3 regions of the Syntrophobacter fumaroxidans MPOB genome follow, and region 1 is predicted to be linked to each of the others. Evidence: riboswitches for the same ligand, from Rfam matches in the RefSeq annotation. Region 1 holds a riboswitch; each other region holds the start of a gene.
What was found. Region 1 has a riboswitch for cobalamin ahead of SFUM_RS14210 (TonB-dependent receptor plug domain-containing protein). Riboswitches for the same ligand answer to the same signal wherever they lie in the genome.
Positions count from the first base shown of each region.

Region 2: it holds a riboswitch for cobalamin, as region 1 does, so the genes downstream of both, SFUM_RS11055 (precorrin-8X methylmutase) here and SFUM_RS14210 (TonB-dependent receptor plug domain-containing protein) in region 1, are expected to answer to the same signal.
Region 3: it holds a riboswitch for cobalamin, as region 1 does, so the genes downstream of both, cbpB (peptide-modifying radical SAM enzyme CbpB) here and SFUM_RS14210 (TonB-dependent receptor plug domain-containing protein) in region 1, are expected to answer to the same signal.

Region 1 covers NC_008554.1:3,382,598-3,390,308, reverse strand. Annotated here, with positions in the region: gene SFUM_RS14220 (sirohydrochlorin cobaltochelatase) at 1-751, shown strand, start outside; cobalamin riboswitch at 908-1,079, shown strand; gene SFUM_RS14210 (TonB-dependent receptor plug domain-containing protein) at 1,114-3,219, shown strand; gene SFUM_RS21905 (adenosylcobinamide amidohydrolase) at 3,734-5,836, shown strand; gene SFUM_RS21900 (energy transducer TonB) at 5,874-6,779, shown strand; gene SFUM_RS14195 (ABC transporter substrate-binding protein) at 6,848-7,711, shown strand, end outside.
Region 2 covers NC_008554.1:2,610,190-2,617,900, forward strand. Annotated here, with positions in the region: gene cobI (precorrin-2 C(20)-methyltransferase) at 27-746, opposite strand; gene SFUM_RS11055 (precorrin-8X methylmutase) at 759-1,433, opposite strand; cobalamin riboswitch at 1,691-1,884, opposite strand; gene SFUM_RS11060 (UPF0182 family protein) at 2,166-4,790, shown strand; gene SFUM_RS11065 (DnaJ family domain-containing protein) at 5,671-6,066, opposite strand; gene SFUM_RS21750 (Rossmann-fold NAD(P)-binding domain-containing protein) at 6,186-6,917, shown strand; gene SFUM_RS11075 (amino acid ABC transporter substrate-binding protein) at 7,118-7,711, shown strand, end outside.
Region 3 covers NC_008554.1:3,029,704-3,037,414, reverse strand. Annotated here, with positions in the region: gene sbtM (thio(seleno)oxazole modification radical SAM maturase SbtM) at 1-1,228, shown strand, start outside; cobalamin riboswitch at 1,617-1,803, shown strand; gene cbpB (peptide-modifying radical SAM enzyme CbpB) at 2,021-3,433, shown strand; gene SFUM_RS12690 (efflux RND transporter periplasmic adaptor subunit) at 4,045-5,142, shown strand; gene SFUM_RS12685 (PP2C family protein-serine/threonine phosphatase) at 5,245-6,561, shown strand; gene SFUM_RS12680 (ATP-binding protein) at 6,561-7,004, shown strand; gene SFUM_RS12675 (STAS domain-containing protein) at 7,001-7,345, shown strand; gene SFUM_RS12670 (MlaE family ABC transporter permease) at 7,342-7,711, shown strand, end outside.

The DNA of each region.
Region 1 (7,711 bases):
GGTTCCCGAAGCGCAGAAGGTCTTCGACGGAATCGATCAACGGGTGAGAAAAGAATTCAGGAATACGGAGATCCGTTGGGGATACACATCGAGCATCGTCCGCGCCAAGCTCGCCAGGCAAGGGAAGGTTCTGGACTCTCCCGAAGTGGCCCTGGCAAAACTCATGGACGAACACTACACCCATGTTGCGATCCTTTCGCTGCACACCATCCCGGGTGAGGAATTCCATGACCTGTATCGGAATTCCCGCCTGTTCGAACAGATGGCGGGAGGTTTCAAGAAAGTGGCGGTCGCTCCTCCGCTCCTCTCTTCCCACGACGACATGGTTCGTGTGGCAAAGGCCGTGATCGGGCATGTCCCCCGGGAAAGAAAACCCGAAGAAACGGTTCTCCTCATGGGACACGGCTCTGAAAAGCATCCGGCCGACGCCCTATACTCCGCGCTGAACCAGGCTTTCACTGAGCTCGATCCCAACGTGCGCCTGGCCACCGTTTCCGGCTATCCGTCCCTGCAGGATGTGATGCCGAAGATCGCGAAAAGCAAGAGCGGGAAAGTGTACCTGATGCCGTTCATGCTGGTCGCCGGAGATCACGCCATGAACGACATGGCCGGCGATGAACCGGACAGCTGGAAATCGATTCTCAAAGGCAAAGGCCATCATTGCGAGATCGTCATGAAGGGTACGGGAGAGTATCCCGAGATCGTGGACGTGTGGATGGATCATTTGCGCGCCGTCTACACTGGGCTTTGATTCCAGGGTTCAAAACCGCACGGAAGAACCGTGCCGAGCGATGGGAGGCCGGCCTTCATTGACGCAGCTCGACGATCCTCGCAAGCGCTCGGAACAGCAACCCCGGGATCACGACTTGATGCAGAACGTGAACAAGGAGCTCACCAGCCGACAGGTACGTAAAATGACGCATCGCTTCAGCGGAAGGGAGTGCAAGTCTTCCGCCGCCCCGCGACTGTAATCGGGACGAAAACCGCGGAATGCCACTGGGAGGCACGAAGCTTGCCGGGAAGGCGCGGTGAGTAGGATGAACGAGAGCCAGGAGACCTGAGCGATGCAGGAATTTCACTCATATTCCCGAGGGGGAGATAGGAGTCTGCACGATGAAGCATGCCGTATGTACATGGGCTCTCGCCGGATTGACGTTTCTTGTCCTTTTCACCGCCACCGCTGAAGAATCGCTTTCCCAAACTCCACGAACCGCCGTGTCTCAAGCGGAAATGCAGCCTGGAAGCACATCCGCAACCGATGACGCCAATCAAACCCGACTCGAGGAGCTCGTGGTCACGGCAACCCGGCTGCCCATCCCGGCAAAGGACCTTCCCGTTCCCGTCCAGGTGATTTCCAGAAAACAGATCGCGGAATCCCATGCCGATGATCTCTCCGAGCTCCTCACCGAATTTCTTCCCGAGCATTTCCAGAAATACCCCGGCGCACTCTCATCCGTGAGCATCCGGGGCTTCCGGACAGACACCACGGGCACGGACATCAAGGGGCACGTACTGCTGCTCATCGACGGACACCGGGCAGGAACGGGAAACATCGCGGTCATTCCGGTGGAAAACGTCGAACGGATAGAGATCGTGCGGGGCCCGGGGTCCGTCGTCTACGGTTCGGCGGCGATGGGCGGCGTGGTGAACGTCATCACGCGCAAAGGCAAGGGAGAACCCACCGGAAACGGGGCATTCGAGTTTGGAAGCGCGGAATACGTGAAAGGTCGCGCCGGTTTTTCGGGTGGTTTCTTCGACAACCGCCTCGGAGTTTCCGTCACGGGACGGACCATCTCCAGGGGCGATTACGACAGGGGAAACGGGAACACGGTCGTCAACACCGGGTACAACGATCAGGCCTATTCAGCCAGCCTGTTTGCCGCCCCACATCCGGACCACACCCTTTTCGCGGTGGGAAACTACTTCGAGGCCTGGGATGTGGGGACTCCGAATCCGGACTACTCTTCACCCAATCGCATAGACAACAAGGACATCGAACGGGGTTACGGGTCGGTGGACTACGACGGCGCTCTTCCGGACTGGGGAATGAACTGGCACTTGAGCTACTACAACGTTTTCGACAGCAACAGGTGGAACTACCCGGCCCTGACCTACGGCTACTCATCGGCGACCACCGAAACCAGGACTCAGGGAGTCCGCAGCCAGTTCAGTCTGCCCACTTTCTCCGCAGGCCGGCTGCTGCTGGGCTTCGATTGGGACGGAATCGACGTCAACTCGTTCACGAAGCCGGCCGGCTCTCCATGGAGTCCGGACAGCCGGTACGACAACTACGCGTTTTTTGCGGAGGAGAAAATCAACTGGAACAAATTCACCTTTCTTGCGGGGGTCCGCTATGACATCTTCCAGGAAGACCTCCTTCCCACCGAAGGACTGCAGGTGAATCCGACGAGCGAACAGTTCGGCCATGTGAGCTGGCGCACCGGGCTCACGTACGCTTTTCTCGACTGGCTGACCGCTCGCGGGGCCGTCGGAACCGCCTTCCGCATCCCCGCCGCGGACGAGCTCGCGGGACGGTACCAGGCCGGCACGTGGATGAAAATCGTCGGGAACCCCGACCTGGAACCCGAATCGACCATCACCTACGAAGCGGGGCTCGACTTTGACTACGCGGGCTGGAAGGGGGGAATCGGCTTTTTTTACACCGACTACACCGACAGGATCTCGGGCGGGTTTCCGGCCTGCGTCGACGGCGACTGCACCTGGACAACCTACAAGAACGTTGAAGGTGCCGTCTTTTCCGCAATCGAGGGCAATGTCGGCTACAAACACTCCCTCGCGTTCCACGGTCATGAACTGAGCGTCAGGCCCTTCCTGAATTTCGTATACTACACTCAACGCAAACTCGAAGACGCCGCCTATGCCAAGCTTCTGAAATCGGATTCGGTTCCCTATGTGCCTTTATGGGATGTCACCGGCGGTATTGAAGTGAACATCAACCGCAAGGTCAACTTCATATTCAGCGGCTTCTACACCGGAGCCGAGAAACAGCAGGATTTCGACTGGACGTCTCCCACCTACGGCACCGCCGTGGATAAGGGAGGCTTCGTGGTCCTGGCCGCTCGGCTTGCCTTTCGGCCCGTGAAGCATTTCGAGCTTTTCCTCGTCACGGAAAACCTGACCGACCGGGACTATTGCTTCGTGGACGGATACCCCATGCCGGGGCGAACCATCCGTGGAGGCATGGAGGCCCGCTTCTAGGCCTCCCCATTAGAACACGGCGGCCCAGGGTGTTTTTCCGGGCCGCCGTGATTCGCCCATGGTGGGCCTGGTCGAGCATAAGGGTGCACGAGGCTCCGCCCGATCGTGGGCGGGTGTTCCCTCCCGGCCGGGCCATCGGCCCGGGGGGAGGTTCCCGGCCCGACGTGGGCAGGGTGGGGAGGCTCCCGGCCCGACGTGGGCAGGGTGAAACCGTGCCCACCCTACGGACTTGCACGGTCGGGCAGCCGCGTAGGGTGGGATGCGCGGCAGCGCAGCCCACGGTTTTAACGCTCCAGGGGCAGGAACTATGTGTAGCCAGCGTTTACGAGCGACCGGGGGCGGTTTCGACGTAGCGCAGCCCACGGTTTTGACGCCCTTGCCCCAGCGTTCGGCGCCGTGATGAATCTGCAACCGACGTGTGAAACGACCCTTTGAAAGCGCTCGCGGCTCCCGGGTTTCGCCGCAGGCAGCCGAAAACACCGGAGTCCGGCTTTCACCACCGAGAGGTGTCCGCATGAGAACAATCCGACGATCTCGTAAGCTTGCATTCCTGGGAATCTTTCTGCTGCCGGCCCTGTTTGGAGGTGCCGCCCCCTTGGCCGCTCAGCCGGCCGGCTTCGTCGATTCCGGCGGCAACCACGTCACATTGCCGCAACGGCCCAAAAGGGTCATCTCCCTCGTGCCCGCCCTCACCGAGATCATACTCCGACTGGGAGCCGGAGAGTGTCTTCAGGGCATCACGTTTCACGATACCCGCTTGGCGGAAGCCAACGGGAAGACAATCGTCGGCGGCTTTCTCACCCCATCCCCGATCCGCATGATGTCTCTCGATCCGGATCTCGTCCTGGTCTCGTCCATACATCGAACGGTTCAGGCAGAATTCCGGGGGCATCCGTTCCCCGTGCTCGAGCTGGAGTCCCGTTCCATTTCCGACCTCTACCGTAACATCCGGCTTCTGGGCGAGATTTTCGACAAGAAGGCGACGGCCGAGGAGGTGATCCTCGAGCTGCACGGGAAGCTGCGGCTCGTTGAGCGAAAGATCGAGCGGATTCCCGGGAACGCGCGCAAAAGAGTCGTCCGGTTCATGGGGATCAGCCACAACCGCATAACGACCCCGGGAGACGATTCCTTCCAGAACGATTTCATTCGCGCGGCGGGGGGCATTCCTCCCCGCCTCGGCAAACACGGAAACGTTGTAGAGATGACCGTGGAAGAGTGGAAACGCTTCAATCCCCAAGCGGTCTATGGTTGCGGCGCGGACCGCGAGACCGCCGCGAAATTCCTGTCGCAACCGGGCTGGAACGAAGTGGAGGCGGTGCGCAAGGGGAAGATCCTCTCCTTCCCGTGCGACTTGACGTGCCGTTCCTCGGTTCGATCGGCCGACTTCGTCGCATGGCTTGCTTCAACGGTCTACGACGATGCATTCGCCATGGAGCGCAACCGGGTCCTGCGGGAAAAACGCATCGGAACCAGGCCCGTGGAGCTCCCGCTCGATTATGTTCGATCCGCGCGAATAGTGGAAACCACCATTTTCGACTTTCCCAACAAGACGCTCCTCATTGAATTCATCGAACCCCAGCGGGTGACGTCGACCCTCGAGGGTGAACGCAGGGGAATTCGCGCCGTGGGAAACCACTACTTCCCGCCTCCATGCTGGAGCGTCGGGCACAGGCTCGGGTTCGAGCAGTGGAAGAATCACACCCTGCAAGTGATTGGCAGCCCTCCCGGGACAAGCTGCTTCCTCTTTACCGGTGCGGACATGCAAAACCTTTCCGTGCAGAAGGCGCAGTTCAAGGACCTTCAGGTTTACGCCCTGGTGACTGCCGGCGTGGAGAGCAATGCGATTCGCATGTCCGCCGACGAGGGGCTGTTTTATGAACCGGGAACCGTCAACGTGCTCCTCCTCACCAATAAGAGGCTCACCCCCAGGGCAATGAGCCGGGCGATCATCACGGCAACGGAGGCCAAGACGGCGGCGATGCAAGACCTGGACATCCGGAGCGCCGCCGGACCGAGGTTTCTGCAGGCGACGGGGACGGGAACGGATGAGGTGCTCGTGGTGGAGGGCAGGGGCGGGCGCATCGACAACACGGGGGGCCATTGCAGGATGGGCGAGCTCATTGCGAAGGCCGTATATGCGGGAGTCAAGAACGCCGTCGAACGGCAGAACGGAATAACCAATCATCGGAACGTCTTTCGGAGACTGAGGGAAAGAAACATCGACCTGCACGGGCTCACCCGGGAATGCGGCGCCTGCTCCGACAGGGATGTTTCGGACAACATCCTTGGGCAAATGGAAAATCTTTTGCTGCAACCCCGTTTCGCTTCCTTTCTGGAATCGGTTTTTGCTCTGAGCGATGCCTTTGAGAGAGGTCAAGTCGAGGACCCGGGACTCTTCAAGACATACTGCCTCGGTGTGGCGCAGGAAATTGCCGGAGACCGCAACGTTCGGTGGATCGATCGGAAGAGGTCGGAGACCATCCCGCCGGTTGTCGGGATGGCCCTCGACGCCTTGCTGAACGGACTGCTCTCAAAGGCGGAACGGGAAGGGGACGTTGTTTCACAGGCCTCGCCGCCCGAACGCCCATCCGGCCCGTACGTGTCCTCGGACCGTTGACCGCCGTGGCGGGCATCTGCATTGCGGGTTCAAGATCATGAGAATTTGGCCTAACCTCCTGTTTTCCATTCTGTTCCATGCCGCCCTTCTGGGTTGGCTGGCGTTTTCTCCTCCTTTTCTGCGACCGGAAACCGAGCGGTGCCTGATCGTCGACCTGGTGGCACTTGACGCAGACCCGGCCCGGGGCGGAACACCCGGTGGAGGGAAAGACGTTATCCTTGCGGCCCATGAACCGAAGGCGGATATGATGGCCGAACACTCCCTGGACATGTCGGCCGCATCCGCGGCAAAGGATTCAGGTACCGAACATGGGCCCAATCCGGGCGGGACCGAGCCTCCCGCCCGGATTGGGCCGTCGCAGGCAGCTTCTTCCGTCTCCACTCCGAAACCGACGAAAAAGGCGGACGCCCGGCGGAACGATCGCGAAAAACACAGGTGGAGCCATGCCCGTCGCCATGCGGCGACACGATCCACGGAGCCCGAAGGGACCGGGGAACGTGCTCCGGGGACCGAACGGGGGGCAAGCGCATCCCGGGAGACCGGGCACGGCGAACGACCGCGCGGTAACGCCGGAGGCGGTCATGGCGACGATGCGGGCTCTTCGGGGGTGGGCGCCGGCAACTCTTCTTCGGAAGGGCCCATCGACGCTCCACTGGGATCGGCAAACGGACCGAGGTTCGTCACGAAGGTGATGCCGAAATACCCTCACAGGGCAAGAGAACTTGGAATGGAAGGAACGGTGGTGCTGCGCGTGACGATCGACACTCGAGGAATGCCGGTCCGCGTCGAATCGGTGCGCAAAGCCGGGTTTGGATTCGAAGAGGAGGCCATCCGGGCGATACGGAGCTCGATCTTCTCGCCCGCCAGGATCGGCGGACGGCTGGTCGCCTGCCGGGTCCTCGTGCCCGTGCGCTTTCAGCTCGAGACGTCCGCAGACGATTGACCCCCTGCACGGACCCCGGAGACCTCACAGGGGGTGATGTGCCGCAATGCGTGTATACGGAGGGCAACATGGCATACCCATTCTCCCTTATCGTTGTCCTTTTCCTCGGATTGAGCGCCATGATTCCGTGGCGCTGCGAGGCCGGAATGCTTCCGGGGCCGGGCGGCGAAGCAATTCGGGTTCCGCACGATCCGACCCGCATCGTCTCACTCGCGCCCAGCATCACGGAAATCCTTTTCAGCCTCGGTGCGGGACATCGTCTCGCCGGTGCGACCGATCTTTGCGATTTTCCCTCCGAGGCAAGCCTGCTCCCCAAGGTGGGCAGATTCCCGGGCCCGGACCTCGAGAGGATCGTGAGCCTGCGGCCGGATCTGTGCATCGCGCTGAAGAATGTGAATCCCGCGGATTTGCTGGACCGGCTGGGGACTTTCGGCATCCCGGTGTACGTCGTGGAACCGAAAGACCTCTCGACCACCATGGAAACGATCCTGGAGCTTGGCCGGTTGCTCGATGCGGAAGCCAGGGCCCAGGAACTGGTGGGCGGCATGAGCTCCAGGGTCGAACGGGTGAAGTCCCGTGTGGCGAAGGTCGGGAGTCGTCCCGGGGTATTCCTGCAGATCGGCGTCACGCCGATCGTATCCGTGGGAAGCCATACCTTCATCGATGAGCTCATCACCCTATCGGGAGGGCGCAATCTGGCGCAAGGCCCCGTTCCCTACCCGCGTTTCAGCAGGGAACAGGTCCTCGCGCTACAACCCGAGGTCATCATTATCACATCCATGACGAGGGGACTGGTGTTCGAGCGCGTGAGGGACGAATGGCGGGAGTGGGAGAGTCTGCCCGCGGTGAAAAATCAACGCATTTTCATCGTCGATTCGGATCTCATCGACCGCCCCACGGCCCGCCTCGCCGAAGGGCTCGAGATGCTCGCC
Region 2 (7,711 bases), 770 kb from region 1:
GGCGGGGATATCTTCCCGACCTCCCTTCACCGGGGTTCCATGCCGCGTTTCTTGATGATCATGAGTGAGAGATAGTGAGGTTTGAGCGTCCTCATCTTCCGATAGTCCCGTTCCACAATCTCGCCCTCAAGCCCGCAGCGGCTGATGAAACAGCACTTGTCTTCGAGCCCCTTTTCCTCGATCTGCGCCAGGATCTGGGGAAACTGCTTGTATGTCTTCATGAGCACCACATTGTCGGCCGTTTCGATCGCCGCGTTCAGGCGGGTTCCGCCCTTGGCTCCCGATATGATGGTGATGGCTTCCTCGCCTTCGGCCAGGGGCAGATTGGCGCAGGCCGCGGCGGCCTGGTAGGAGGTGATGCCGGGGACGACGACGACGTTGACATCGGGAAGCCTGCTGCGCACCTTCCTCATGAGATAGATGAACGTGCTGAAGGTGAGCGGATCTCCGAGTGTGATGAAGGCGACGTTCTTTCCCTGCCTGAGAATCTCGACCACCTGTTCGCAGTTGGCCGTCCATGCATTTTCCAGGTGTTCGGAATCGAATGTCATGGGAAAAGCCAGCTGGTCGATGGGCGTTCCGGGCGGCAGATGCTCCCGCACGATGTCGTGCGCCAGGCTGTAATCGTTGCTGGACGAGGAAGCGGCAAAAACATGGGCCGCTTCCTTCAGAACTTTCACCGCCTTCAGCGTGAGCAGTTCCGGATCCCCGGGCCCGACGCCGACCCCGTAAAGAGTGCCGAACATGGCTGAATATCCTTATTGGTTGACATTTCCGGCCAATTCCAGAAGCGCATGCAGGATGGCCACCGCCACCGAACTTCCTCCCTTGCGGCCGAGAACGGCGATGGCGGGCTGATCGGTCATCCGTTGGAGCTGGTCCTTGGATTCCGCGGCCTGCACGAATCCCACCGGGACACCGATCACCAGCGCGGGGCGCACGCCGTCTTCACGAATCAGACGGAGCACCTCGAGCAGCGCGGTGGGTGCGTTCCCGATGGCCACGACGGCGCCGTTCAACTGGTCGGAAACGCCCCTGAATGCGGCAACCGAACGCGTGACCCCCTGTTCTTCGGCCCGTATCCGGCTTTCCGGGTGGAGTGCCGGAACCACCGCCTCATTCCCGTACCACTGCAATCGCCACGGCGACAGCCCCACGGCAATCATGCGCGTATCGGCGAAAATGGAAGCGCCCCGTGTCAAAGCCGCCACCCCCGAGGCCACAGCCCGGGGATGAAACCGAATCTGCCGGGCATAATCGAAATCGCCCGTGGTGTGGATCACTCGACGCACCACCTGCCACTGGTCCTCGGGAAAAGGATGCTCCCCCATTTCGGCATCGATGATGCGGAAACTCTCCATCTCGATGGAGCGCCCCGCTTCCACCAATCCCGGCCGATCCTCCGTTGAACCCATGAGCTCGTTCAAAGCCATTGCATCTCTCCGACCCCGACGCCCGCCGACCTGGTGAACGCGACACGACCACGCGGGCGCAAACCCGACGCTTCACGTACAACCCCTTGGCATCGTCACGCCCGGTACCCGAAGGCGTGTCGAGGGCGATCAAATAAAAAAAGTCCTCAAAACCCCTTTTCTTGCGGAGTTTCAAGGACTGCACCCAGCTCGACTTGATCCTTTTCTCATCAGGGAATACCGCGTTCCCCACGGAATGCCGTTCCATTCCGGCCCTGAGAACCCCTGAGGCGCAGGCAGGTTTTCTGGCTCACGGATCAGCCTACTCACCACGCCTTCCCGGCCCGTTGATTCCGGACCAGTGGCAAACCGGCGGTTTTCGTCCCCGTTTACAGCGGCGGGACCGCGACGGCATCTCACCGTCTTCCCTTTTGAATCCCCAATATTGGATACCTGTGCCTGTATAATTTCAAAGAACTGATTATCTTCTACCTGTTCCAGCGGATGAACCCGATGGAGAAAAACCCGGCGCACGGTCAACGGCCACGCCGCCGCACGACCCTTCATGCACTGTCTATCGCATTTGCCGGCCGGCGTCAACGCAAATGCTCGAAGCACGGCGGGGATGCACTGGAAACGGCTGCGAAAATCTTTGACCCGATGCGTTCGATATGGTTCAATTCCTCAATTTTTCCGGGAGTCATCGATCGCATCATTAGGGTTTCTCCCTCACCGGTGCCAAAGGAGTCGCAAATGAATCGTTGGGCACGCTGGCCTCTCATCATCCTGATCGGCATTTTGGGCATCTCGGCTGTTGTTATCCTGTCCAGCCTTGCTTCGGTCGACTACCTGATCAACATCTGGTGGTTCGATTCCCTCGGGTACGGGCTTTACTACTGGCTGCGGCTCCTCTACCGTTACATCGTCTTCGGAGCGGTCACCCTCTTGTTTTTCCTGATTTTTTTTCTCAATTTCTGGGTGGCTTCGCGATACGTGGGGAATGTGCCGCCCGCCCCGTCGAAGTTCAGGATCGCCGCGCTCGACCGGTACTTGAACGTCGTCCGGATGTTCAGGTCCGGGTCGCTCTGGGTCTACACCCCCTTGTCGCTTATCCTGGCCGTCATTATCGCCCTGCCGATATTCGAGAAGTGGGAAGCCTTTCTGCTGTACGTGGCGGGACCGAAGACGGGTGTGCCGGACCCGGTTTACGGCAAGGACATCAGCTACTACCTGTTTTCTTATCCCATCTATACGCTTGTCCAGCGCCGGCTGCTCATCGCCTTCGTGCTGCTGCTCGTTGGCCTGGTGGCGCTCTACCTGCTCGAGCGCCGGCTCCTCGCCCGGCAGGAGCAACCCATTCCCGCGGGGGCCAGGCTGCATCTGAGCATTCTCATTCTCCTGATTTTTCTCATCGAGACCTGGGACTACGTTTTGCAGCGCTACGAGCTCCTCTACAGCGAGGCGCACATGCCTCTGTTTTACGGGGGCGGTTTCGTCGAAATGTACGTCATTTGGGCGCTCATCTGGTTGACCCTTTTCTTCCTCATGGGAACCGCCTTCTCAATGATCGCATTCATCCAGACCCGCAAGGGGCTGAAACCGCTGGTCGTCTTCGCCGTGGGATTCGTGCTCGTCCTGGGCCTGCGCTATTCCGCGTTCCTGCCGGCGACCGTGGAAAAACTCGTGGTGAAACCCAATGAGGTTTCACGGGAGAGAGACTTCATCGTCAATAACATCAAAGCCACTCTCTCCGCATACAACCTCAACACGGTCCAGACGCGCGATTTCACCCCGGCCCGCACTGCGGCCGATGTCGCGTCGCCGAAGGTCAAGGCGCAATTGAGGAATATTCCCGTCTGGGACGGGGAGCTCCTGGACGACGTCTACAAGCAGCTCCAGCAGCTGCGCACCTACTATACCTTTCCCAGCGTGGATGTGGCGCGGTACACGGTCAACGGGATGCCTCAGCAGGTTTTCCTCAGCGTGCGCGAGCTCGATTATACGCTCATTCCCGAAGCGGCCCGCAACTGGGTGAATGAACACCTGTCCTACACCCACGGCTACGGCGCGGTCATGACGCCGGCCAGCCAGGGCGGGGACGAACCCATGACTTGGTTCATCAAGGGGATTCCCCCCGAGTCCGAATACGGCTTCAGGATCGAACAACCGGGGGTCTACATCGGACTGGGTTCCTACACCTACGTCATCGCGCCCAACGACGCCGGGGAAATCGACTACCCGAAAGGAAACAGCAACACCATGGTGAGCTACAAGGCCGAGGACGGCGTTCCCCTGTCGTCCTTTCTCAGAAGGATCCTCTTCGCCTATCACTTCGGAGACCGCAACCTCCTGTTCACCACCAAGACAACTCCGGACAGCAAGATACTCTTTCGCAGAAATCTCCTCGAACGGATCCGGGTCCTCACGCCCTTCCTCCTTCTGGACGGAGATCCCTATGCGGTGGTGACACCCGGCAAGCTCTACTGGATCCAGGATGCCTATACGACTTCGGAATTCTACCCCGGGGCCACTCCCACACTGTGGGGCAGGGACAGGTTCAACTACATTCGCAACTCCGTGAAGATCGTCGTGGACGCATTCAGCGGAAAGGTGGAATATTACGTATTCGAGCCCGGCGATCCCATTGTGCGCGCCTATTCGAGGATCTATCCGGGAGTGTTCAGAAATGCCGACCAGATGCCGCCCGAGCTCAAGGCCCAGGTCCGTTATCCGCAGGACATTTTCGAAATCCAGATGAACATCTACGCAAAGTATCAGCAAACCGATCCGGAAGTCTACTACCAGCAGGAAGACATGTGGGAACCCGCCAAGACTTTCCAGGACAGGACTCCAGTGACCATCAAGCCTTACTACGTGACACTGGATCTCATCGATCCGAGCCGCTTCGATTTCCTTCTGCTCGCACCCATGAGCCCCAAAGGACGCGACAATCTCAGGGCGCTGGCGCTGGCCGGCTCCGACCCGCCCCATTACGGAAAGATCATCGTCTACAACTTCCCAAAGGGCGAACTGATCTACGGACCCTCGCAAATCTACGCACTGATCAACCAGGACACAAGGATATCCGAACAGTTCACACTCTGGGACCAGGTGGGGTCGCAGGTCGCCAGGGGCAAGATGATCATTCTGCCCATCAGCAACATGATTCTCTACATCCAGCCGGTCTACCTGAAGTCTGCGACAAAGCTCAAGATCCCGGAATTGAAGCGGATCATCATGAGCCAGGGGCAGATCGTGGTGATGGAACCATCCCTCGAGGAGGCCTATGCGAAATTGCAGGAGCGGATCAAGCTGGAAATCGATCGGGTGGACAAGCGGTTCGCCCCCCTGTTGCCGGGTTCTCCCGCGGGGAGGTAGGGCGGTCGCGGTTTCATCGCGGCCACGATCCGACCGGAGCGCGCGTCCACCCCCCCGCGCATACAAGGGTGGGCACGGTTTTATCGTGCTCACGTCCCCCCGGGCATTCCGATTCCACACCGCCGCACCGGGAACGACACAGCGCCCGGGAAGGCGGCGCGCACGGCATGATCCGGCCGGGCCGCGCGCTCACCCCCTGTGCTCGACCTGGTCCGCCGGAGATGAATCACCGCGAAGGGCGGGAACGTGCCGGGTCTTGGGCGCGCTCTCGCAAACCTGCACGGACCTTGGGCCGGCACCGAACTGTGAAAATGTGCCGGGCCGGGATGGCTTCATGCGAAACCGTCATTTCGCCAGGACACCCTCGAGCGATCAAAAACCTCCCCGCGGCGACATGTTCCGAAGCCGCCCGATTCTATCCTTCAGGTCCGCATGAATCCGGGTAAACCATACGGATACGGGCTTGCGCCGGTATGAGCGCGGTATTTTCTCACACATTGTCATTGCATGGGACCATTCCTGCACGATGAAAACCGATCATGATGTGGCAGGATTATCTTTGCCGGGCAAGAATTCAGTGTATTTCCGAATGGTCGGCCATGATTAACCCCTGGTGTCATTCATTCGGAACCAGGACGCAATGGTGTGATGAAACGAGCAACAGGGAATCCCGCTCATGGAAATTATGACAAGTCTTGACAAGAGAAACTGTTCTGATATTATGAATATGATGGTGCTTGCCTGGAAAAAGCCTATAGCTTTCGAGAGACTCTTCAGTTGTTGTTTGACGGCGGCTTTTCATAAAATATGGAGAGCGCGCGAAAGCAACGACAGGGACCTTCATCGATCCCTGCCCGGCAAGTCATCAGGGCGGCGCGATCTACTTCTCTTCCTTTTTCGCTTCCATCTTGTCGACGACTTTTTCGTAGTAGACCTGGTTCTCTTCGAGCGCAAACGACGAGCGACGGGTCATGTTGAGCTTCATGATCAGATAATTCAGCTTCTTCATCTGCCTGTATTTTTCGCGGGTATCCTCCATGCCGGCCAGGAGGGCCTCCGTGGTGCGGATCTCCTTCCTGAGCTCCAGTTCGGGAGGAAGGCAGTCGGCGTTTTTCAGGATCTTGTAGGCCAGCCTGATATCCTGGGGCAGGTGGCTGTCGTCCTCCAGGTTGAGCGGCTGCCCCTTGCCGGGCAGGTTATCGAATTCGCCGTTTTTCGCGGCTTCCCGGATGCGCTCTTCGGCGATCTTGTCGAAGATGGCAAAAATGTTACCCATCCTAACCCTTTGCGAGGTGGACGCAATGACCTGAGATCATCCCGTCGGCATGAACGGGAAAACTTTTCTTATCTTTTATTTTTACCATAGACCCGGCAAAGATCAAACGAAAGGTATCGATGATCCAGCAACGGAATTCTTCCGTGCCGCAGCCCTTCCCTCCCCGGGCGATTCGCATCCTGGGGGCGGGCCGCTTCGGTCGGCTCGCGGCGGAGAGACTTGGGAAGCGATTCCCTAGGGCATCCATTCGCGTGGTGGATCACCGGGAGGAGAGACTTAAAGCCGTGGAAAGGGATTTCGGACTCCCGACGCAAGCCGAGGACGCATTATCGCACTTGTCCCGAGGGGAGTTCTCCGACGAGGTTTGGATCATTCCCGCCGTCCCTGTTCATGTGGCTTTTCATTGGGTGCTCAACAGGCTGAGCCGAACGGGAAGCGCGCGAATGCTCCCCGTTCCCGACGCGGCCGACAGCCAGGTGCCGAATCCTTACCGCGTTGCGGACGGAACACTCTTCGCCAGCTACGCCACGTTCATCTGCCCCGACGCGTGCAACGAACCGGACGACATCTGCACCCACACCCGGCAACGACGACTTGGCAATTTGTTCGAACACCTCGAAAGCATCGTGCTTCCGGGTTACGGCATCGTAGTGGTGAGGAGCTGGCAGCTTGCGCCCGGAGTAGGGGGCTACCCCGCCGGGTATCTCGCCGCCCGGCTGAAGGTCGTCGAACAAACCCCGGGGCGGTACCTGGTCGCCACCAGTTGTCGCTGCCACGGAGTTCTGAATTGCCTTGAGTGGAACCGGGCGTCGTCATACTTCCCGGAGCGTGATTTGCCGGCGCGGCCATGACGGCGGATCGGGATGCCGTTCACGGACGGAGTGTTTCTGAATTCGCCTTTCTATAGGATAATGAGCCAATCGCGGCCCCTGGTCGGATACCGATGGATAGCGTTACAACCGTTTCGGTCTGTCCGGATTCCCCTTCAGGGAGGCGAACTGCGGACCGCTGTGGTCCGTGTCATCGAGTTTACCCCAATCGGAGGTGCTCCATGAAATCCAGGCCCCAGGTAAGACTGATTCCCGTTTTGGCGGCAGTTGCAGTGTTCACGATGTCCGTGAGCTTTTGGGCAACGGCATGTGCCGAGGACGTCATCAAGATCGGCGCGGCCGTGAGCCTGAGCGGCAAGTTCGCCCGTGAAGGAGAGTTTCTCAAGCAGGGCTATGATTACTGGAAGGATGCGGCCAATGCTCAGGGCGGAGTGAAAATCGGGGACAAGAAATACAAGGTCGAAATCGTTTACAATGATGACGAAAGTGATCCGCAGACCAGCGCCCGCTTGACCGAAAAGCTGATCACCGAGGACAAGGTGAAATTTCTATTCGGCCCCTATTCCTCAGGAATCGCAACTGCAACGGCGGCCATCAGCGAAAAATACAACATGCTGACCATGGTGCCGATGGCAACCGCGGACAGCATCTACCAGCGCGGCTACCGCTACGTTTTCTGTCCTTCGCCGCTGGCTAGCACGGGCTTGTATCCCATTCTCGATCTCATCGGCACCCTGGAAAAGAGGCCTGCGACCATGGCCATAGTCGGTCCCGATTCCCTGTTCCCGAACATCACCGCTGAAGCCGCACAAAAG
Region 3 (7,711 bases), 350 kb from region 1:
CCCGGAAAACGGTCGAATCACGGCGCGGCCGGCCCACGACGAAGACCTGATGGCGCTCAAACTCGTTGCGGAGCAGATTCCATCTCGCGAAGCCGCTTCAAGGGCGGGAGTGGCGGTTTACGTGGTGGACGCCCTTCTGGATCATGCGGTGAAAAGAGGCCTGCTCCTGGCTCCGCCTTCGTCCATCAGGCGTGATCCATCCAATTTTCCCGTCCTGCCCTTGACCGGCACCACGGAAGAAGATTTCTCCTCCTGCTCGGTTTTCACCCTTCAGTGGCACATCACGCAGGCGTGTGATCTTCACTGCCGCGACTGCCGTGAACGCGACGGCCGGCCGGAGCTGGAGCTGTCGCAGGCCGTGGGCATTCTCGATGACTTCTACGAATTCTGTCGAAACCGGGGGGTGCGCGGACAGGTCTCTTTCACCGGCGGGAATCCCTTCCTGCATCCACGATTTGGGGAGCTGTATCGTGCGGCGGCCGAACGCGACTTCATCCTCGCCATCCTGGGCAATCCCGTGGAGCGGCGCCGGATCGAGGAACTGGTCGCCATCGAGCGGCCGATTTACTACCAGGTCAGACTGGAGGGACTGCGAGAGCGCAACGATTCCGTCCGCGGTACCGGCCACTTCGACAATGTGTTGGAATTCCTTGAAATACTGCGTGATCTCGATATCTACTCCATGGTCATGCTCACCCTGACCCGTGACAACATGGGTGACATTCTACCGCTTGCCGAGCTGCTGAGGGGATGGGCGGACCTGTTCACTTTCATACGTCTGAGTCGATCCGAGGACGGACCGAATCCGGACCTGCCGGCTCTCGAGGACTTCGCCGCATTTCTGGAGGCCTTTGCGGACGCATCCGAGGACAATCCCACTATCAGCTTCAAGGACAGTCTCCTCAACATCGTTCGGCGCAAGCGGGGCCTTTCCCTCTTCGGAGGCTGCTCCGGGTACGGGTGCGGAGCCGCCTTCAACTCCATTGCCGTCCTTGCGGACGGGGAAACGCATGCCTGCCGCAACTTCCCATCCCGGATCGGAAATGTGGTCCGTGACGGCATTGCCTCCGTCTACGATTCCAGGGAAGCTCGTCGGTACCGGGAGGGGTCCGGCGCCTGCCGGTCCTGTGCCCTCAGACCCGCCTGCGGAGGCTGCCTCGCGGTCTCCCACAGCTTCGGACTGGATATTTTCCGCGAGCGCGATCCTTTTTGCTTCCTCGATGATTGATGCTTCCACGCAAGCCGGGCCGAGTGATCCGGCCCCCCCCGCTGAGGCGGTTGAAGCCGTAACCGGCGAGGTGTTCGTCAAGAAAAGCCTAAAGCTTGAAGGAACCGGTGGGAGAGCTCCGTTCCGCTCCGATGCCGATTACCTGGAAAACAAATCCCCGGGTGAGTCTGTTTTCATGCTTCGCGGGTGTCGCAGGGGGCATGGATAATTGCGTTCGAAATCGCTCAACACCGGCTCGCCGGATTGCGCGGCGGACGTGCCATGCCGTGTCCCCGGGCCAAACCGATCGTTCGCGGCCGCGACCGGATGAATCCGCGACCGGCCGTGCAAGCCTCTTGAAAACGCTTGACAACGGTCGACTTCTTTGGGCAATGTACAAGACGCAGTTCAGAATCCGTCGTTTTCCTGCATCCCGGAACACGGTGAAATTCCGTGACGGTCCCGCCGCTGTGATCGGGGATGGGGATTTGCCCTGAGCGAAGGCTCGGTCACTTTCGGGGTCCACCTCGAAGGGAAGGCCGCGAATCCCCAGTTGATCCGAGAGTCAGAAGACCTGCAGGAGAGCCTGGACGGGGTCCGGATGGTAAAGGGAACCCGGAAAGCCATGCGCGAGAGCGCGGCTTGTCCGGGTTTTTTTATTGGAGCGCGCCGTACAAACCGTGAAAGGAGCAAAACATGACGAAAGAACCCCGTATCATTTCTTACCGCCGCCGTTGCCGCAATTCCGCGGGAACGGGTCTGTCCCATTACATTCTGCTCACCCCGGAGACTGCCGGGAAGTAAGGAAAACCCATGAATACCGCACGAGAACACAGTCCTTCGACTCTGTACGCGAACACCGGTTACGGGCCCGGTCTGGCCGTCCTGGATTTCGGCGACCCGAACCGGGTGGCTGTCGTCGAACCGGACCTGGCCTGGTGGGCGCTGGTCGAACGCCATGCCCTCGGCAACGCCCTTGCCGGGGAGCTCGTCGGCGACCTCCGCGCCCGGGCCGATTCCTTCCGGGAGGAAATGGGGCATCTTCGCTTCGGCCTGAAGCCTTCGGCCGTTTACTTCAACCCGACGGACCGGTGCAACTTCAACTGCAGCTATTGCTACCTGCCGGAGGAGTTGCGTCGCAACGGGAAGACCATGACGCCGGAGGAGGTCTGCTCGGCCCTGGAACGCCTCAAGTCCTGGTTTTGCGGGATCATGCCTGCGGGCGCGCGGCCCCAGCTGATCTTCCACGGAAGCGAACCGCTGATGGCGAAGGAAGCGATTTTCGCCGGAATGGAAAGGTTCCGCGATGACTTCACCTTCGGCATCCAGAGCAACGGGATGCTGCTGGACGACGAGGCCATAGCCTTCCTGAAGGATCACGGCGTCGGCATCGGGGTTTCGCTCGACGCTCCGACCGCGGACGTGGCGAACCTCACGCGCAGGAACTGGAGCGGAACGGGCGGGTTCGAGCGGGTCTCGGAGGTGATCGAGAAGCTGGCATCTTATCCGGCCTTCAATGTGATCACAACGGTGACGCGCGGCAACGTCCACACTTTGCCCGCCATGGTGGATTTCTACCACCAACGGGGCATCGCCACGGTGATGTTCAACCCGGTCCGCTGCACGCAGCAGGGCGGCAGGGACCTCAAACCGTCCGACCGGGTGCTGGCGGAGCGTTTCTGCCGTGCGCTGGACCGTGCGCACGAATTGTACGTCGAGACCGGGCGAAAACTGGTTGTCGCCAATTTTGCCAACGTGCTGGCAGGCATCATCGGCCCGACGGGACGGCGGCTCATGTGCGACATTTCGCCCTGTGGAGGCGGTCGGTGCTTTTTCGCCGTATCGGCGCAGGGCGACGTGTTCCCGTGCAGTGAGTTCATTGGTTTTCAAGAGTTCAAGGGCGGCAATCTCTTCCGGGATGATCTGTCCGGCATTCTCGAGAGCGCTCCCTTTCGGGCCGTTACCGGGAGGAAGGTGGAGGAAATCGTGCCGTGCGCCGGGTGCGCGATCAGGCATTTCTGCGGCGCGCCCTGCCCGGCGGAAGTCAAGGCGGTTTCCGGCACGCTGAACGCTCCGAGTCCCTATTGCGCGTTTTACGAGGAACAGGTGCGTTACGCCTTCCGCGTGATCGCGGCACAACGCGAGGACGCCTACCTTTGGGGCGGCTGGAGGGACGAGACGGAAGAGACGTTCAACTGTATGGTGTCCAAACAAGCGCCGGCCTGATGCCGATTCGCGTTCAAGATCGCACCGCACCCGCGAGGCATCGAGACTGATTCACCTGGGAATCCGTTTTCCAGGTGGGCCGGTATGAAACGGTGCGCTCCATCTGTTCAGCTTTTCGTGCAAGCGCCGGACGGGCCGACGACGAGGCCCCGTCCGGTCCCCTTCCGACCTTCCTCCGGAGTCGTTCGCCCGCTGCTGCCCGAGTTGTGTGCGTCAAGTTCCGCAATCCGGTCACGGCAAGTCGGGTGATCCAAGCCGCGAAAAGCTGCCGGGAACGGGTCCGACCGCAACCCGCTGCAGTGCCCCCCGCTCCCCCTCTCTTCGACCCCCAACGTCAAAAGGAACGCCCCTGCCGCAATCGAACGAAATCTCCGGCTGACGGCAGTGCGGTGTGTCCCCGGCGCCGACAGCGGACGGCGGCTCCGGGCCGGAATACTCGAAGGTCTTTCCGGTTCGAGCGAGTACGGCATTGCACAACGGCGGACATCAGGATATATGAAGCCATTCACACAGTGGAGGGGCAGCGGATGGCCGCCCCCGGTGCATATCGCGTAAAATGCCGGATATGCGTCGAACTGACTGGCATGTTGAAATATCCTGATGAGGTGATTATGCCGTCAAGGGCACTGCTCCTGTCGATCACTCTTCTTTTTCTCGTCTCGACCTCATGTCGGGATTCGGAGCAGTCTGCCGGGAAAACCGGACAGGTGCCGGATGTCGTTTCCGTGCGCGTGCAGACCGTTCAAAAGAGCAGGCGGGCATCCGTTTTCAATGCCGGCGGCACTGTGGAAGCAAGAGAAAAGGTGGACCTTGCGTTCAGGGTTCCCGGTAAGGTGGTCCAAGTGCACTTCAAGGAAGGCGATGCGGTGAGGGCGCAACAGGTCGTTGCCGAGCTCAACGCGGTGCCGTTCAAACAGGCCGTCGACGCCGCCATCGACAAAAGCGCCGAGGCTCGGGTCAAGGCCACACGGGCTGAGGCCAAGTATCGCCACATGAAACGGCTCTACAAGAAGAAAAGCCTTTCTCCCAGCGATTTCAAGAAGTATGAAACGGCGAGCGAGGCTGCCAAAGCGGCTCTGGTTCGCGCCGAAAGCAGACTCCGGGCGGCCCGCAGACGCTTGACGGAGACTCGGCTCACCAGTCCGATCAAGGGCGTGGTGGTGAGTCGCCGGGTCAAGCCGGAACAAACGGTCGTCGCCGGGTATCCGGTGTTCACCGTTGTGGACATCGATCGTGTGAATGTGAGGGTGACCGTTCCGGAGCAAGAGATCGTTCATTTTCGACAAAATCAATCCGCCAGGGTTCTGATTCCTTCTTTGCCTGGACGGACTTTTCCCGGCGAGGTGAAAATGGTGGGCTTGAGGGAGGATCCCGCAACAGGTGGCTTTCCCCTGAAAATCGAGGTGAACAACCCTAAGCGAATCCTGCGCGACGGGATGAGCGCCGAGGTCTGCATCGAGAATGACAAGACCGTGGATATCCTTACGGTCCCCGGAAAAGCCGTCGTTCGGAACGATCAGGGCGTCGCCGTGGTTTATGTCTGCGTTCCGGAGCAGAAAAAGGTTTTTGCCCGGCCGGTTGAAACGGGTGCGGAGTCGGGCGAGACGATCGAGATCAAGAAGGGCTTGACGGGTGACGAACGGGTTGTGATCGAAGGAGGGGAACATCTCGTCGACGGAGCCGTTGTGAACATTGTGAAGCAGGAATAGTCGGCGGTGGCGTTGAGACCCGCAACCTTGGGCCGCGCCGCAGGCCGGATTGGGGCTGCGGCGTCTGTCGGTAACGCCGGATGACGATCACGGGGGGGTGGCATGGAATCGGGAACACGGGAGCCCGAAGGCCTGCATGCCGCGGAAATGGAGCGGTACCGCGAGCGCATCGATAACCTTAGGGAATGTTTCAGAACATCCGCTCTGATCAATTCGACACTGGAGCTGGACGAGGTTCTCGAAAACATCATGACCACGTCCCGGTCCATCCTGAAGGCGGATGCCTGTAGTCTCATGCTGGTCGACGAAGCCACGGACGAGCTGGTGTTCGCGGTGGCGCAGGGACCAGTGGCCGGGAAACTGAAAGCGGGCTTCCGGTTGCGCAAAGGGGACGGCATTGCGGGCCACGTGTTCCAGACCGGCAAGCCGCTGCTCATCGAAGACGTCTACCGCGACGCCCGGTTTCACCAGGAGTTCGACCGCAAGACCGGCTACCGGACACACTCGATGCTGTGCGTGCCGCTGAAGATCAAGGACCGCGTCATCGGGGTCTCCCAGGTCATCAACCGCCTGGACGGAACGTCCTTTGTGGCGGAGGACGAGGAAACGCTGGGGTTGCTGTGCGATCATGCGGCCATTGCCATCGAGAACGCGCGCATGCACCGGGACCTTTTGCGCAAACAGCAGATGGAGAGCGACCTCGCTTTCGCCACGAGCATTCAGTTGAGTTTCCTGCCCCAGAGTATTCCGGAGATGCCCGGGTACACGTTTCATGCCCACTACCGGCCCGCCCTCGCGATAGGGGGAGACTTCTACGATTTCATCCCGCTCGGTGGAGACCGCCTGGGCATTCTCATCGGAGACGTCTCGGGCAAGGGGGTCGCTTCGGCGCTGTGCATGGCCAAGCTGATGTCCGACTTCCGCCTGCTGGCGGTCCGCGAAAAGGAGCCGGCCATCCTGATGCGGCAGATGAATCGGCTTTTGTTCGAACAGAGCCGCCGGGGAATGTTCGTCACGCTGCTGTACATGGTCCTGGATTCCTCGGATTCGAGAATCGATTACGTCAACGCGGGGCATATTCCGCCGGTGCTCTGGAACGAGGCGGGCGGGGAATTTGTTCCGGTTCGGGGAGTAGGCGGCCCTCCCCTCGGAATCCTGGACGACTGCGCCTACGTTTCCAGGAGCCTGCGGTTGAAGCGGGGGGATCGCCTGCTGCTGTTTACGGACGGCCTCGTCGATGCGAAAAGCGCGTGCGGGGAGCGGTTCGGCTGGGAACGAGTGCAGGCGGCGGTATGTCCGGCACGCGGTGGGATCGCGGAAGTGCACCGTCGCCTGATGGATGCCTTGAACGAGTTCGTGGGGCAGTGTCCTCCGGCGGACGACACAACCATGGTTCTGATAGGGGTCGGGAAACCATAATGTCCTTGCTGCAACTCAGTGGTCCGGTTATTCTTGACATTCCGACCGATCCGGCGTCGCTCTTCCTGGTGCGGGGGGTTGTGGAACGGTTGGCCCAACGCATGGACTATCCGCCCGAGGACGTCAACCGGATGGTGCTGGCGGTGGATGAAGCCTGCACCAATGTGATTCGCCACGCCTACGCGAACAGCCCGGACAAGAGGATTGTCATCACCTTCACCGCCCACGAGGATCGACTCGAGATCGGTATCAGGGACTTCGGGATTCCGGCGGACCCGGATGGTTTCGCACCGCGGGATCTCCAGGAAGTCAAGCCCGGCGGGCTGGGACTGCACTTTATCAGGAGCGCGATGGATGAGATCACCTACGACATCCCTGCCGATGGAGGGATGTTGCTCAGGCTCGTCAAATACAGAACCCACAGGGAGGAGCCCAGGAAGTGAAAATTGAGGTCGCAAGAAGAAATGCCCGGGTTTTCGTCATGAGCCTGGAAGGGGAGTTGGACATGAGCAACTCGCCGGACGTCAGGAACGCTCTGCTGCCCCTCTTCAAGGACGAACCGACGCACATCGTCGTCGACCTGTCACGGGTTCCCTACGTGGACAGTTCCGGAATCGCTACTTTTGTGGAGGGTCTTCAGCTTTCCCGCAAGAACAACGTCCGCTTCACCCTGGCCGGGGCCACTCCCGCGGTCGAGGCCGTGTTCGATTTGGCCTATTTGAAGAATGTCTTCGAAATGATTCCCAGCCTGGAGGGGCTCTTTGAAGGAGAAGGAAAGGCGTGAGTGAATCGGCTGCCCATGAACGCTCCGAGAGCACAACGATTCTTTTCCTGCGGCATTTGACCAGTATCGCCTACCTCTTTCGGGACACCATGCGATGGGCGATCGTCAAGCCGTTGCAGGGCAAACCTCTGCGTCTCAGGGCGGCGCTGATCCAGATGGATGAGGTGGGGGTGAAGTCGATTCCTATCGTTGCGCTGGTGTCCTTCGTGATCGGCATCATTCTCGTGCTTCAGACCGCCTACCAGCTGGAAAAATTCGGGGCGATCAACTATGCGGCCAGCCTCGCCGGCGTGGCCCTAACCCGGGAAATGGCGCCTCTGCTGACGGCGATCGTTGTTGCCGGGCGGGTCAGCGCGGCCTTCACGG